Regions from separate parts of the Streptomyces sp. NPDC060064 genome, predicted to be linked through region 2. Evidence: riboswitches for the same ligand, from Rfam matches in the RefSeq annotation. Region 2 holds a riboswitch; the other holds the start of a gene.

Region 1 (7,510 bases), on a different contig from region 2:
TGGCTGATCGGCCTGCCGTCCAGTTCCTCGCACGCCCTCATGGGCGGTCTGATCGGCGCCACCATCGCCTCGGTCGGCGTCAGCGGCGTCAATGGCGGCACGGTCGTCACCAAGGTGCTGATCCCCGCGATCGCGGCCCCGCTGGTCGCCGGCCTCGCGGCGTTCCTCGCCGCCCGGCTGACGTACAAGATCGGCAAGAACGCCGACGAGAAGGCCACCGCAAAGGGCTACCGCGCCGGCCAGATCGCCTCGGCGGGCCTGGTCTCCCTGGCCCACGGCACCAATGACGCCCAGAAGACCATGGGCGTCATCACGCTGGCGCTCGTCGCCGGCGGCGTCCTCTCCCCCGGCTCCAACCCCCCGATGTGGGTCATCCTCTCCGCCGGTCTCGCGATCGCGATGGGCACCTACCTCGGCGGCTGGCGCATCATCCGCACCCTGGGCACGGGCCTCACCGACCTCCAGCCGCAGCAGGGCTTCGCCGCCCAGACCAGCGCGGCCAGCGTCATTCTCGCCTCCTCCAACCTCGGCTTCTCCCTGTCGACCACGCACTCCTGCTCCGGCGCCGTGATGGGCGCGGGCCTGGGCCGCAAGGGCGGCGTGGTCCGCTGGTCCACCGCCACCCGGATGTTCGTCGCCTGGGGTCTGACCCTGCCGGCCGCGGGTCTGGTCGCCGCGGGCTCGGAGTTCGTGTCCAGGCAGGGCGACTGGGGTGTCGCGGTCGTCGCGGCCTTCCTGATCGGCGCCTGCGCCGCGATCTGGTTCATCTCCCGCCGCCAGGTGGTCGACCACACCAACGTCAACGCGGTGGACGCCGACGCCGAGCCCGCGGGTGTCGTGACCACCGCCATCGCGGCCGTCACCCCGCCGCCGGCCGGCACGCCCGCGCAGGACTTCAAGACCACCATCCCGGCTCCGGCCCCCACCGACTCCGAGCCGACGCAGCCGGCCACGGTGTAAGGACAGATCAGCATGAACATCGACTGGGCAGCTCTCGGCTCCGTCTTCGGCGTGAGCCTCGTCGCCACCGTCGCCCTCGTGGGTCTGTTCACCCTGGGCATCGTCGGCCTGACCAAGCAGGAGTCGGCGGCCGCGCAGGGCGGTTCCGCGGCCCTGGCACGCACCGGCGCGTACGCCTGCTTCGCGCTCTGCGCGGCGGCCGTGGCGTACGGGATCTATCTGATCGTCATCTGACGGCACGGTTCACCGGCTTCACGAGTTGCATCAACCGCTTCACAGGCCGGGCCGGGCACCCCTTCGGGTGACCCGGCCCGGCTCTCGCGTCGCGGGCGACGTGACGGTACGGCCCGTTTTCGACACCTGGCGGAAAACCGCCCCACATGTGTGCCCCAACACACTCTTGCATCGCAGGTCAAAGGCAAGTTGACGGTCGTTCTCGCAGCGTGGTGGACTGCCGAAGCCATCTACGGCGGCAGAAGAGGAAGCCGGTGCAAATCCGGCGCGGTCCCGCCACTGTCACCGGGGAGCAGTCCCCGGAAGCCAGGAACTCTCACCGCCGGTCACGTCGAACCAGGGCGCGGACACCCTGAGTGAGGACATATCGCCATGCCCGGCTGCGGTTCAGTTCCTGCTGTGAGTACGAGGGTCGTTCGAGGCGAAGCGTCGGCCTGAACCCATGCGTGCCGACCGTGAATTCGTGTACGGCGCCACCGCCGGCCTGGCCGGCGACCTGCTGCTCGGCGATCCCCGCCGCGGGCATCCGGTCGCCGCGTTCGGGCGGGCCGCGGGCGCTGTCGAGCATGTCCTGTGGCGTGACCACCGTGGCTGGGGCGCACTGCACACCGCCGTGTGCGCCGGAGGCGCCGCGGGTGCCGCCGCGGTTCTCGCGCGCGGTGTACGGGGCCGCGGCCGCGCATCCGTCGCACTGATCGCCGCGGCCACCTGGGCCGTCGTCGGAGGTACGTCGCTGGGCCGCGAGGCGCGGGCCATCGGCGGCGCGCTCGCCGCCGGTGACGTGGACGTGGCGCGGGAGCGCCTGCCGCATCTGTGCGGGCGCGATCCGCAGGCGCTGGACGAGCAGCAGATCGCACGCGCCGTCGTCGAGTCCGTCGCCGAGAACACCTCCGACGCCGTGGTGGGCGCGCTGGTCTGGGGCGCCGTCGCGGGCGTGCCGGGTCTGGTGGGGTTCCGTGCCGTCAACACGCTGGACGCGATGGTCGGGCACAAGTCGGCCAAATACCGGAGGTTCGGCTGGGCCTCGGCGCGGCTCGACGATGTGGCCGGCTGGCCGGGGGCCCGGCTCACCGCGGGACTCGCGGTTCTCGCGGGCGGGGATGCGCGCGGAGCCGTACGGGCCTGGCGGGCCGATGCGAAGAAGCACCCGAGCCCGAACGCGGGCCCGGTGGAGGCTGCGTTCGCGGGGGCGCTCGGCGTACGGCTGGGCGGGACCCTCTCGTACGGCGGCCGGGTGGAGCACCGTCCCGTACTCAACTCCACCGGGCGCCCGGTGGAGTTCGGCGACATCGAACGCGCCGTACGGCTCTCGCGGCGCGTCGGCTGGCTGACACTGGCGACCTGCGCGGCGGGCCGCCTGGCGGGTCACGCACTGCGCGCGCGGCGCGCGGGAAAGGGGCGGGGATGAGCAGGCGCAGAGGCGGCGGGCTGCTGGTGGCGGGGACCACGTCCGACGCGGGCAAGAGCGTCGTCACGGCCGGGATCTGCCGATGGCTGGTGCGGCGGGGGGTGAAGGTCGCGCCCTTCAAGGGGCAGAACATGTCCCTCAATTCGTTCGTGACGCGCGAGGGCGCGGAGATCGGCCGGGCGCAGGCCATGCAGGCGCAGGCCGCGCGCGTGGAGCCGAGCGCGCTGATGAATCCCGTGCTGCTCAAGCCGGGCAGCGACCGGTCGAGCCAGGTGGTCCTGATGGGCAAACCGGTGGGCGAACTGAGCGCCCGCGGGTTCTTCGGGGGGTCTGAGGGGGCGTCCCCCGGGAAAATGCTGCGCGGTGGGCGGCAGGAGGCGCTGCTCGGGACCGTCGTGGAGTGCCTGGAGGAGCTGCGGGGCACGTATGAAGCCGTGATCTGCGAGGGGGCGGGCAGTCCGGCCGAGATCAATCTGCGGCGTACGGACATCGTGAACATGGGCATCGCGCGAGCGGCACAGCTCCCGGTGCTGGTGGTCGGAGACATCGACCGCGGTGGGGTCTTCGCCTCGTTCTTCGGGACCACCGCGCTGCTCAGCGCCGAGGATCAGGCGCTGGTCGCCGGATACATCGTCAACAAGTTCCGCGGCGATGTGTCGCTGCTGGAGCCCGGTATCGAGATGCTGCGCGGGCTGACCGGGCGGCACACATACGGGATTCTGCCGTACGCCCACGGGCTCGGCATCGACGAGGAGGACGGGCTGCGGGTCTCGCTGCGCGGCGCGGTACGGGAGTCGGTGGTCGCGCCGCCCGTGGGCGAGGACATACTGCGGGTCGCGGTCTGTGCCGTGCCGCTGATGTCCAACTTCACGGACGTGGACGCGCTGGCCGCCGAGCCGGGTGTCGTCGTGCGGTTCGTGGACCGGGCCGAGGAACTTGTCGACGCCGACCTGGTGGTCGTGCCGGGAACCCGGGGCACGGTCAGGGCCCTGGAGTGGCTCAAGGAGCGCGGGCTGGCCGACGCGCTGGCGCGCCGGGCTGCCGAGGGGCGGCCCGTGCTCGGTGTCTGCGGCGGTTTCCAGCTCCTCGGCGAGCACATCGAGGACGAGGTCGAGTCGCGGGCGGGCCGTGTCCAGGGGCTTGGACTGCTGCCCGTGCGGGTGCGGTTCGCGCGCGAGAAGACCCTCGCCCGGCCGGTCGGCGAGGCCCTGGGTGAACGCGTGGAGGGCTACGAGATCCACCACGGCGTCGCCGAAGTACTCGGCGGCGACACGTTCATCTCCGATGGCGACGGACACAGCCTGGACGGCTGCCGGGTCGGCGCCGTCCGGGGTACGCACTGGCACGGATCGCTGGAGAGCGACGGCTTCCGCCGGGCGTTCCTGCGCGACGTCGCCGAGGCCGCGGGCCGGCGGTTCGTGCCCGCGCCCGACACCAGCTTCGGCGCGCTGCGCGAAGAGCAGCTGGACCGCCTCGGCGATCTCATCGAAGAACACGCGGATACGGATGCGCTGCTGCGGCTCATCGAGTCGGGCGCACCCTCAGGACTTCCCTTCATCGCACCTGGAGCGCCATGAGCACCGAGAGCACCGTGCTGTTGCTGTCCACCGCCGATACGGATCTGCTGGCGGCCCGGGCCTCCGGCGCGCCCTACCGCATCGGCAATCCGACCCGTATCGATGTGGCGGAGGAGCTGCCCGCGCTCATCGCGGGCGCGTCCGTCGCGGTCGTACGGCTGCTCGGCGGGAAGCGGGCCTGGGAGGACGGGCTCGCGGTCCTCAAGGCGTCCGGGATTCCGACCGTGCTGCTGGGCGGCGAGGCGGTGCCCGACGCGGAGTTGATGGCCGAGTCGTCCGTGCACGCGGGTGCTGTCGCGGAGGCCCTGCAGTATCTCGTCGAGGGCGGGCCCGGGAACCTCGTCGAGCTGTCCCGGTTCCTGACGGAGGACGTGCTGCTGGCCGGTCACGGTCGTGCCGCGGACGCGCGGGACAGGCACAGTGCCGAGCCGCAGAAGATGCCGGAGTGGGGCGTGCACGGCGCGCGTGCGTATGTGGAGGGGCGGCCGAGCGTCGGCGTGCTCTTCTACCGCGCGCACCAGCTCTCCGGCAACACCGGATTCGTCGACACGCTGTGCGACGCGATCGAGGCCCGCGGGTCCAACGCCCTTCCCGTGTACTGCGGTTCGCTGCGCGGCGCCGACGCCGAGCTGTACGAGCTGCTCGCCAGGACCGATGCGCTGGTCGCCACGGTGCTGGCGGCGGGCGGCACGCGGGCGAGTGACGCCAGCGCCGGCGGGGACGACGAGGCCTGGGACATCGGCGCGCTCGCCGAGCTCAATGTGCCGGTGCTGCAGGGACTGTGCCTGACCTCGTCGAAGGCCACCTGGGAGGCGTCGGACGCGGCCCTGTCCCCCATGGACGCGGCGATGCAGGTGGCGATCCCCGAGTTCGACGGGCGGATCATCACGGTCCCGTTCTCCTTCAAGGAGCAGGGCCCCGACGACGTGCCGGTGTATGTCGCCGACCCGGAGCGCGCCGGACGCGTTGCCGGAATCGCCGTACGCCACGCCCGGTTGAAGCACAAGCCGAACGCCGAGAAGAAGCTCGCGCTCGTCTTCACCGCCTACCCGACCAAGCATTCACGGGTCGGCAACGCCGTCGGTCTCGACACCCCGGCGTCCGCCGTGCGGGTGCTGGACGCGCTGCGCGACGCCGGTTACGCCGTGGAGGGCTACCCCGACAACGGCGACGAGCTGATCCACCGGCTGATCAACGCCGGTGGTCACGATGTGGAGTGGCTGACCGAGGAGCAGCTGGCCGCCGCCCCCGCGCGCGTGCCGCTCGCCGACTACCGCGCCTGGTTCGACAAGCTGGAGCCGGACCTGCGCGACGGAATGCTGGAGCACTGGGGCGAGCCGCCGGGCAGCCTGTACGTCGACGGCGACGAGATCGTGCTGGCGTCCCTGCAGTTCGGGAACGTCGTCGTGATGATCCAGCCGCCGCGCGGCTTCGGCGAGAACCCGATCGCGATCTACCACGACCCCGATATGCCGCCCTCGCACCACTACATGGCGGCGTACCGCTGGCTGGACAACAGCTTCGGCGCGGACGCGATCGTGCACATGGGCAAGCACGGCACCATGGAGTGGCTGCCGGGCAAGGGGCTCGGACTGTCGGCGGGCTGCGGTCCTGACGCGGTGCTCGGCGAACTGCCTCTGGTGTACCCGTTCATCGTCAACGACCCGGGCGAGGGCACCCAGGCCAAGCGCCGCGGTCACGCCACCGTCGTGGACCATCTGGTGCCGCCGATGGCGCGTGCCGACACCTACGGCGACCTGGCCAAGCTGGAGCAGCTGCTCGACGAGTACGCGCTCGTCAGCGATCTCGACCCGACGAAGGCGCCGGCCGTACGGGCGCAGATCTGGACGCTGGTGAAGGCCGCGGAGCTGCACCACGATCTGCATGTCGACGAGCAGCCGGACGACGGCGAGTTCGACTCGTTCGTCATGCACATCGACGGCTATCTCTGCGAGATCAAGGACGTCCAGATCAGGGACGGTCTGCACATCCTGGGCGGCGGCCCGGAGGCCGAGGCCCGGGTCAATCTCGTACTGGCCGTGCTGCGCGCCTCTCAGGTGTGGGGCGGCACGGCGAACGCGCTGCCGGGCCTTCGGGCTTGTCTCGCCGAGCACTTCGGCCTGGTGGAGAAGGAGCTGCTCGGCGAGCCGGGTGCGCCGGTGAAGGTGCCGGTGGAGCTCACGGAGCTGGTCGAGGGCCCCGCACGGACCGGTGCCGACGCGATCGATCTGCTGGAGCAGCTGTGCCGACGGCTCGCGGAGGGCATGGAGGAGCGCGGCTGGGAGGTGTCCGCCGCGGCCGGTCTGGTGGCTGAGGTGCTGGGCAGCGCTGTGCCTTCCGGGGTGACACCCCCTGGACCCCTCTGCCCGGACGCGGTGGCCGTGCTGGGCTTCGCCTGCGCGGAGGTCGTGCCGCGACTGGCCCGTACGACGGACGAGATCGACCATATTCTGCTGGCGCTGGACGGCGGATACGTACCGGCCGGTCCTTCCGGGTCACCGACGCGCGGTCTGGTGAATGTGCTGCCGACCGGCCGCAACTTCTACTCCGTCGACCCCAAGGCGATTCCGTCCCGGCTGTCGTGGGAGGTCGGCCAGGCGCTGGCCGACTCGCTCGTGGCCCGCTATCTCACGGACACGGGTGAGTACCCCAAGTCGGTGGGTCTGACGGTGTGGGGCACATCCGCGATGCGCACCCAGGGCGACGACATCGCCGAGATCCTGGCGCTGCTGGGCTGCCGGCCGGTCTGGGACGACGCGTCGAGGCGGGTCACCGGCTTCGAAGTCGTGCCGGTCGCCGAGCTGGGCCGTCCGCGCATTGATGTGACGGTGCGCATCTCCGGCTTCTTCCGGGACGCCTTCCCGCATGTGGTGGGGCTGATCGACGACGCGGTACGGGCAGTGGCGGAGCTGGACGAGCCGGCCGAGTCCAACTACGTACGGGCGCATGCCGACGAGGACACCGCCGAGCACGGCGACCGGCGGCGCGCCACGGCCCGGATCTTCGGCTCGAAGCCGGGTGCCTACGGTGCGGGGCTGCTGCCGCTGATCGATGCGCGGAACTGGCGCAGCGACGCCGACCTGGCCGAGGTGTACGCGGTGTGGGGCGGTTATGCGTACGGGCGCGGGCTCGAAGGGCGGGCGGCGCGCGGGGACATGGAGACGGCGTTCCGGCGGATCGCGGTCGCCGCGAAGAATGTCGACACCAGGGAGCACGACCTCGTCGACGCCGACGACTACTTCCAGTACCACGGCGGGATGGTCGCGATGGTGCGGCATCTGACCGGTGAGTCGCCCGAGGCGTATGTGGGTGACAGCGCCACGCCGGACCA
Region 2 (7,510 bases):
CAACTGCTGGACATCGGGTATGTCACGGCCGACGACACGCTGGCCGGACTGCTGGACATCGCGGCCGGCGGACGGGTGCTGCGGATCGAGCGGCTGCGGCTGGCGAGCGGCGAACCGATGGCGATCGAGACGACGCATCTGTCGGCCAAGCGCTTCCCGGCGCTGCGGCGCAGCCTGGTGAAGTACACCTCGCTCTACACGGCGCTGGCGGAGGTGTACGACGTCCATCTGGCCGAGGCCGAGGAGACGATCGAGACCTCGCTGGCCACGCCGCGCGAGGCGGGGCTGCTCGGTACGGACGTGGGCCTGCCGATGCTGATGCTGTCGCGCCACTCGCTCGACGCGCAGGGCGAGCCCGTGGAGTGGGTGCGCTCGGTGTACCGGGGCGACCGGTACAAGTTCGTGGCGAGACTTCAGCGCCCCGCACCCTGAACCGACCCTGAACCGGTCCCTGAACCGCGGTCCGGCCCGCACACCCTGCCCCGCCGAGGTTCATCGGCACAGCGCCGCAACTGCCGTTGCGGCGCTATGTCATGTTTGCGGCCACCGTGCCCGGGCGCGACGCGAAGTCGTTGCCGTACCGATATGCGGACGGGGGTGACTCGGTTCGAAAGCCTCGCCTACATTTCCTGCGCATTACAGGTACAGGTGATCAGCGAGGGGACGGAGTCGCCGTATGTCAGCAGAGCCTGAGGCGCCAGAAGCGCCGGAAGTGCCTGAAGTTCCTGAAGCGAAACCACCGGTCATCACGCCGGTGCGCGTGATCGTCGCCCTCTGCCTCTTCGCGCCGTTTGTGGCAATGCTCTGGGTCAGTTCGTATGCGAAGACCGAACCGGCCTTCATCGGGATCCCGTTCTTCTACTGGTACCAGATGCTCTGGGTGGTCATCTCGACCGCACTCACCATGATCGCTTACCAGCTGTGGCAGCGTGACCAGCGCGCCCGCAAGGGAGGTGCGTCGAAGTGAAGGACGGCGTGAACGGCGTCGCGCTCGGCGTCTTCATCTTCTTCTTCCTGGCCGTCACGGTCATGGGCTTCCTGGCCGCGCGCTGGCGCAAGGCCGAGAGCGACAGCCTCGACGAATGGGGCCTGGGCGGCCGTTCGTTCGGCACCTGGGTCACCTGGTTCCTGCTCGGCGGCGACCTGTACACGGCGTACACCTTCGTCGCCGTCCCGGCGGCGATCTACGCGGCGGGCGCGGCGGGCTTCTTCGCCGTGCCGTACACGATCCTCGTCTACCCGCTGATCTTCACCTTTCTGCCGCGGCTGTGGTCGGTGTCGCACAAGCACGGATACGTCACCACTTCGGACTTCGTGCGCGGGCGCTGGGGCTCGAAGGGCCTCTCGCTGGCGGTCGCCGTCACCGGCATCCTGGCGACGATGCCGTACATCGCGCTCCAACTGGTCGGCATCCAGGCGGTACTCGATGTGATGGGCGTCGGCGGTGGCGAGACGACCAGCTGGTTCGTCAAGGACCTGCCGCTGCTGATCGCCTTCGGTGTGCTGGCGGCGTACACCTACTCGTCCGGCCTGCGGGCGCCGGCGCTGATCGCGTTCGTCAAGGATGCGCTGATCTACATCGTCATCGCGGTGGCGATCATCTACATCCCGATCAAGCTCGGCGGCTTCGACGACATCTTCGCGAAGGCGGGCGACGCGTTCGCGCAGATCAACCCGGCGACGGAGAAGCCACGGGGTGCGCTGGCGCCGGGCGAGGCGGGCCAGTGGGGTTACGCGACGCTGGCGCTGGGCTCGGCGCTCGCGCTCTTCATGTATCCGCACTCGATCACGGCGACGCTGTCCTCGCGCAGCCGTGATGTGATCCGCCGCAACACCACGATCCTGCCGCTGTACTCGCTGATGCTGGGTCTGCTGGCGCTGCTCGGGTTCATGGCGATCGCGGCCGGTATCAAGGTGCAGAACGGTCAGCTGGCGATCCCTCAGCTGTTCGAGACGATGTTCCCGGACTGGTTCGCGGGTGTGGCGTTCGCGGCGATCGGCATCGGCGCGCTGGTGCCGGCGGCGATCATGTCGATCGCGGCGGCGAATCTGTTCACCCGGAACATCTACAAGGACTTCATCAAGCCGGACGCGACGCCCGCGCAGGAGACGAAGGTCTCCAAGCTGGTCTCGCTGCTGGTGAAGGTGGGCGCGCTGGTCTTCGTTCTGACGATGGACAAGACAGTGGCGATCAACTTCCAGCTCCTTGGCGGCATCTGGATCCTCCAGACCTTCCCGGCTCTGGTCGGCGGCCTGTTCACGCGCTGGTTCCACCGCTGGGCGCTGCTGGCGGGCTGGGCGGTCGGCATGATCTACGGCACGTCGGCGGCGTACGGAGTCGCGAGCCCGACACAGAAGCACTTCGGCGGCTCGTCGGCGGAGATCCCCGGCCTCGGCGAGATCGGCTACATCGGCCTCACGGCGTTCATCCTGAACGTGGTGGTGACGGTGGTCCTGACGTTCGCCATGCGGGCGCTGGGGGCCCCGGAGGGCGTCGACGAGACCAGCCCGTCGGACTACACGGCGGACGCGGGCGACGCGGGCGTCCAGGTGGAACTGCCGTCGGCGACGGCAGGGGTGAGTCACTGACGGTCGGGCCGGCGTGAGGGCCGTTGCGTTTCCCGGGAGGGGCGCGACGGCCCTTGGCTGTTGGGCGGGCAGCAAATCAAGCCCCGCACATCAAGCCACAACGGCGATTGAGGCGCGGGGTCCGGGGCGGATATCCAGACCGTCCCCGGGATCACCTTGCTCCCTTACGCGTTGGAGCCGCAGTGCGCCATGACACAACATGTGGGGGGTGCCGCATCAAGCGGCCCCCACATGTATGCTCATGGTCGCTGTCGACGCAGGGGAATCCGGTGTGAATCCGGAACTGTCCCGCAACGGTGTGATGCGGTGCGCTTTGTCGTACCCCGCCAGTCCGAGGACCTGCCGACGGTGCATCCGGCTCGACCGAACCGGGTGCCGAGACGTCCGGGCCTCGCGGTTGGGCCGGTGGACGCCGTGCGGTGTGCTGCCCTTCGACGGGTACGTACGCCCGTACCGGCCTCCCCTCCCCCGCCGGCCCAGAGCCGAGCGAGGGAGAGCACCACGTGACCATCGCGCCAGCCGATCCGGCTTCAGGCATCTCCGAGCAGGTGGCCGACGGCCCCGGGACCGCACTGCTGCGGACCCTCACGGACCTCACCGCCGATCTGCCCGACACCGACCCCGGACGTGTCGCCGCCGCCGCGCTGCGCGGCCGGCACGCCGGGTCGGACGCGGCCGAGCTGCGGAGCCTCGCCACCGACGCGGCCGCGGGGCTGATCTCCGAGGACCCTGCCTACTCGCGGCTCGCCGCCCGCCTGCTGACCCGTCATATCGCGGACGAGGCAGCCGGACAGGGCTCGGTGGCCTTCTCCGCATCCGTCGCGGTCGGGCACCGCGAGGGCCTGATCGCGGACCGTACGGCCGAGTTCGTGACGCTGCACGCCGCGCGGCTGGATGCCCTCGTCGACCAGACCGCCGACGACCGCTTCGGCTACTTCGGTCTGCGCACCCTCTACAGCCGCTATCTGCTCCGGCACCCGATCACCCGTCAGGTCATCGAGACCCCGCAGCACTTCATGCTGCGCGTCGCCTGCGGCCTCGCCGAGGACGCTTCGGTCCGTGCCCTGGACGAGGTCGCCGCGCTGTACGGCCTGATGAGCCGCCTCGACTACCTCCCTTCCTCGCCCACGCTCTTCAACTCCGGCACCCGCCACCCGCAGATGTCCTCCTGCTATCTGCTGGACTCGCCGCTGGACGAGCTCGACTCGATCTACGACCGCTACCACCAGGTGGCCCGTCTTTCGAAGCACGCGGGCGGCATCGGCCTCTCCTACTCCCGTATCCGCTCCCGCGGTTCGCTGATCCGGGGCACCAACGGCCACTCCAACGGCATCGTCCCGTTCCTCAAGACCCTCGACGCCTCGGTCGCCGCGGTGAACCAGGGCGGCAGGCGCAAGGGCGCCGCCGCCGTCTACCTGGAGACCTGGCACTCCGACATCGAGGAGTTCCTGGAGCTGCGCGACAACACCGGCGAGGACGCCCGGCGTACGCACAATCTGAACCTCGCGCACTGGATCCCCGACGAGTTCATGCGCCGCGTCGAGGCGGATGCCGACTGGTCGCTGTTCTCGCCCGCGGATGTGCCGGAGCTGGTCGACCTGTGGGGCGACGAGTTCGACGCGGCGTACCGCAAGGCCGAGGCCGCCGGTCTCGCGCAGAAGTCCATGCCGGCCCGTGACCTCTACGGCCGGATGATGCGGACGCTCGCCCAGACCGGCCAGGGCTGGATGACCTTCAAGGACGCCTCCAACCGCACCGCCAACCAGACGGCGGAGCCGGGCCACACGGTCCACTCCTCGAACCTCTGCACCGAGATCCTCGAGGTGACGGACGACGGTGAGACGGCCGTCTGCAACCTCGGCTCGGTCAACCTGGGTGCGTTCGTCGCCGACGGCGGCATCGACTGGGAGCGGCTCGACGAGACCGTCCGTACCGCCGTCACCTTCCTCGACCGTGTCGTCGACATCAACTTCTACCCGACCGAGCAGGCCGGCCGCTCCAACGCCAAGTGGCGGCCGGTGGGCCTGGGCGCGATGGGCCTCCAGGACGTCTTCTTCAAGCTCCGCCTGCCCTTCGACTCGGCCGAGGCGAAGGCGCTCTCCACGAGGATCGCCGAGCGGATCATGCTCGCGGCGTACGAGGCGTCCTGCGACCTCGCCGAGCGCAACGGCCCGCTGCCCGCCTGGTCCCGGACGCGCGCGGCCCGTGGCGTGCTGCACCCGGACCACTACGACGTCGAGCTGAACTGGCCGGAGCGCTGGGACGCGCTGCGCGCCCGGGTCGCCTCGACCGGCATGCGCAACTCCCTGCTGCTCGCCATCGCGCCGACCGCGACCATCGCCTCGATCGCAGGTGTCTACGAGTGCATCGAGCCGCAGGTCTCCAACCTCTTCAAGCGCGAGACACTCAGCGGTGAGTTCCTCCAGGTCAACGGCTACCTGGTGGCGGAGCTGAAGAAGCTGGGCGTCTGGGACGCGCAGACCCGTGAGGCGCTGCGCGAGTCCAGCGGCTCGGTGCAGGGCTTCAGCTGGATCCCGGCCGACGTCCGCGCGCTGTACCGCACGGCGTGGGAGATCCCGCAGCGCGGCCTGATCGACATGGCGGCGGCCCGTACGCCGTTCCTGGACCAGAGCCAGTCGCTGAACCTCTTCCTGGAGACGCCGACGATCGGGAAGCTCAGCTCGATGTACGCGTACGCCTGGAAGCAGGGGCTGAAGACGACGTACTACCTGCGCTCCCGGCCGGCGACGCGGATCGCCCGTGCGGCCGGCTCCGGCGCTGCGGCGACCGCCGCCTCCATCCCCGTACAGCAGTCGTCGGCCCCCGACGCGGACGCGATCGCCTGCTCCCTCGAAAACCCCGAGTCCTGCGAGGCCTGCCAGTAATGACCACCCCGAACACCGAGAAGAACCTGCTGGACCCGGGCTTCGAACTGACCCTGCGTCCGATGCGTTACCCGGACTTCTACGAGCGCTACCGCGACGCGATCAAGAACACCTGGACCGTGGAGGAGGTCGATCTCCACTCCGACGTGGCCGACCTCGCCAAGCTCTCCGCCGGTGAGCAGCACATGATCGGCCGGCTGGTCGCGTTCTTCGCGACGGGTGACTCGATCGTCTCCAACAACCTGGTGCTGACGCTCTACAAGCACATCAACTCCCCGGAGGCGCGGCTCTATCTGAGCCGTCAGCTCTTCGAGGAGGCGGTGCACGTCCAGTTCTATCTGACGCTGCTCGACACCTATCTGCCGGACCCGGACGACCGCGCGGCCGCCTTCGACGCGGTCGAGGAGATCCCCTCCATCCGCGAGAAGGCCCAGTTCTGTTTCAAGTGGATGGACTCGGTCGAGAAGATCGACCGGCTGGAGTCGAAGGCCGACCGCCGTCGCTTCCTGCTGAACCTGATCTGCTTCGCGGCGTGCATCGAGGGCCTGTTCTTCTACGGCGCGTTCGCGTACGTCTACTGGTTCCGCTCCCGCGGTCTGCTGCACGGTCTGGCCACCGGCACCAACTGGGTGTTCCGGGACGAGACGATGCACATGAACTTCGCCTTCGAGGTCGTGGACACCGTCCGCAAGGAGGAGCCCGAGCTCTTCGACGATGCGCTCCAGCAGCAGGTCACCGACATGCTGAAGGAGGCCGTCGAGGCGGAGCTGCAGTTCGGCCGCGATCTGTGCGGCGACGGTCTGCCCGGTATGAACACCGAGTCGATGCGCGAATACCTCCAGTGCGTCGCCGACCAGCGGCTGACGCGGCTGGGCTTCGCTCCGGTGTACGGCTCGGAGAATCCGTTCTCCTTCATGGAGCTGCAGGGCGTCCAGGAGCTGACGAACTTCTTCGAGCGCCGTCCTTCCGCCTACCAGGTGGCGGTCGAGGGCTCGGTCGGCTTCGACGACGACTTCTAGACCCTTCGAGACCTTTCCGGACCGTTCCAGACCATGTGAATACGGGGGACGGGGGCTGAACGGCCGGGCGGATGCCTTCTGCGCATCCGCCCGGCCGTTTCAGTTTTCGCGCGCGGTGTGCACCGGCGTCGAAATCGAGCTGACAATCAGCGGGCGCGCCGGTCAATGAGTACGGCCAATCCGTCCAGGATGCGCTGCAGGCCGAACTCCCATGCCTGGTCACCCTCGCCGGGCTGAGCCGCCGAGGCGAGCGCAGCAGTGAGGGCGGGGAAGCGCTCACCGTGTGCCTGCATCAGCTCTCCGAGGATGGCGCCCAGCTGGGCCTCGGGGTTGCCTGCCGGACCTGCCGCGCGGGTCTGCTGGACGATGGCGCGTACGTGTCCGGCCAACAGGACCGCGGCATCCATCCGTTCGGCGCCGCTGAGCCCGGTACCGTCCAGCGCCGAGATTGCCCGCTCCATCCAGGACAGCTCCGCGGGACCCATGACCCGCGGCCCGACGGTGGCATCCAGCGCCCATGGGTGCCGGCGAAAGACAGCGATCAGTCGACGAGCCCAGTCCTCGAGCCGGTCCCGCCAGCCGTCAGGCCGCTCAGCCTCGGTCGGGTACGCGCCGAGCGCGGCGTCCACCATCAACGCGACCAACTCGGCCTTGCCCGGCACATACCGGTACAGCGCCATCTTGGTGACGTCCAGCAGCGCGGCGACCCGTTGCATGGACACAGCGCCCAAGCCCTCGGAGTCGGCGACCTCGATCCCGGCCCGCGCGATGCGGTCCAGGTCAAGTGTCGGTTTGGGGCCTCGCGCGGGCCTGGGGTGGGGGCCCCACAGCAGCCGCATCGTCTCGACGTGCTTGTCACCCATGCGCGTCGCCCCTCCTGTCGAGCCTTGTGGATCAGCCGAGCCTTGCCGGGTCCACCGAACTGTGTCTATCGTACACAGTAACTACAGTGTCCACCGGACACAGTTTCAATGGGGGGAACCATGATCCAGAACGTCCTCATCTCCGGCGCGAGCA

Evidence for each region. A riboswitch is a leader RNA that binds a small molecule or an ion and turns the genes downstream of it on or off. The one in region 2 is predicted to bind cobalamin.
Region 1: it holds a riboswitch for cobalamin, as region 2 does, so the genes downstream of both, ACFWDI_RS12990 (cobalamin biosynthesis protein) here and ACFWDI_RS18630 (ribonucleoside-diphosphate reductase subunit alpha) in region 2, are expected to answer to the same signal.

Annotation. Positions count from the first base shown of each region.
Region 1 covers NZ_JBHWWF010000008.1:173,278-180,787, reverse strand. The annotation lists gene ACFWDI_RS13000 (anion permease) at 1-960, shown strand, start outside; gene ACFWDI_RS12995 (hypothetical protein) at 973-1,194, shown strand; cobalamin riboswitch at 1,390-1,531, shown strand; gene ACFWDI_RS12990 (cobalamin biosynthesis protein) at 1,637-2,602, shown strand; gene ACFWDI_RS12985 (cobyric acid synthase) at 2,599-4,179, shown strand; gene cobN (cobaltochelatase subunit CobN) at 4,176-7,510, shown strand, end outside.
Region 2 covers NZ_JBHWWF010000014.1:133,311-140,820, reverse strand. The annotation lists gene ACFWDI_RS18645 (GntR family transcriptional regulator) at 1-432, shown strand, start outside; gene ACFWDI_RS18640 (DUF3311 domain-containing protein) at 677-967, shown strand; gene mctP (monocarboxylate uptake permease MctP) at 964-2,589, shown strand; cobalamin riboswitch at 2,815-2,951, shown strand; gene ACFWDI_RS18630 (ribonucleoside-diphosphate reductase subunit alpha) at 3,093-5,474, shown strand; gene ACFWDI_RS18625 (ribonucleotide-diphosphate reductase subunit beta) at 5,474-6,493, shown strand; gene ACFWDI_RS18620 (TetR/AcrR family transcriptional regulator C-terminal domain-containing protein) at 6,640-7,356, opposite strand; gene ACFWDI_RS18615 (FAD-dependent monooxygenase) at 7,477-7,510, shown strand, end outside.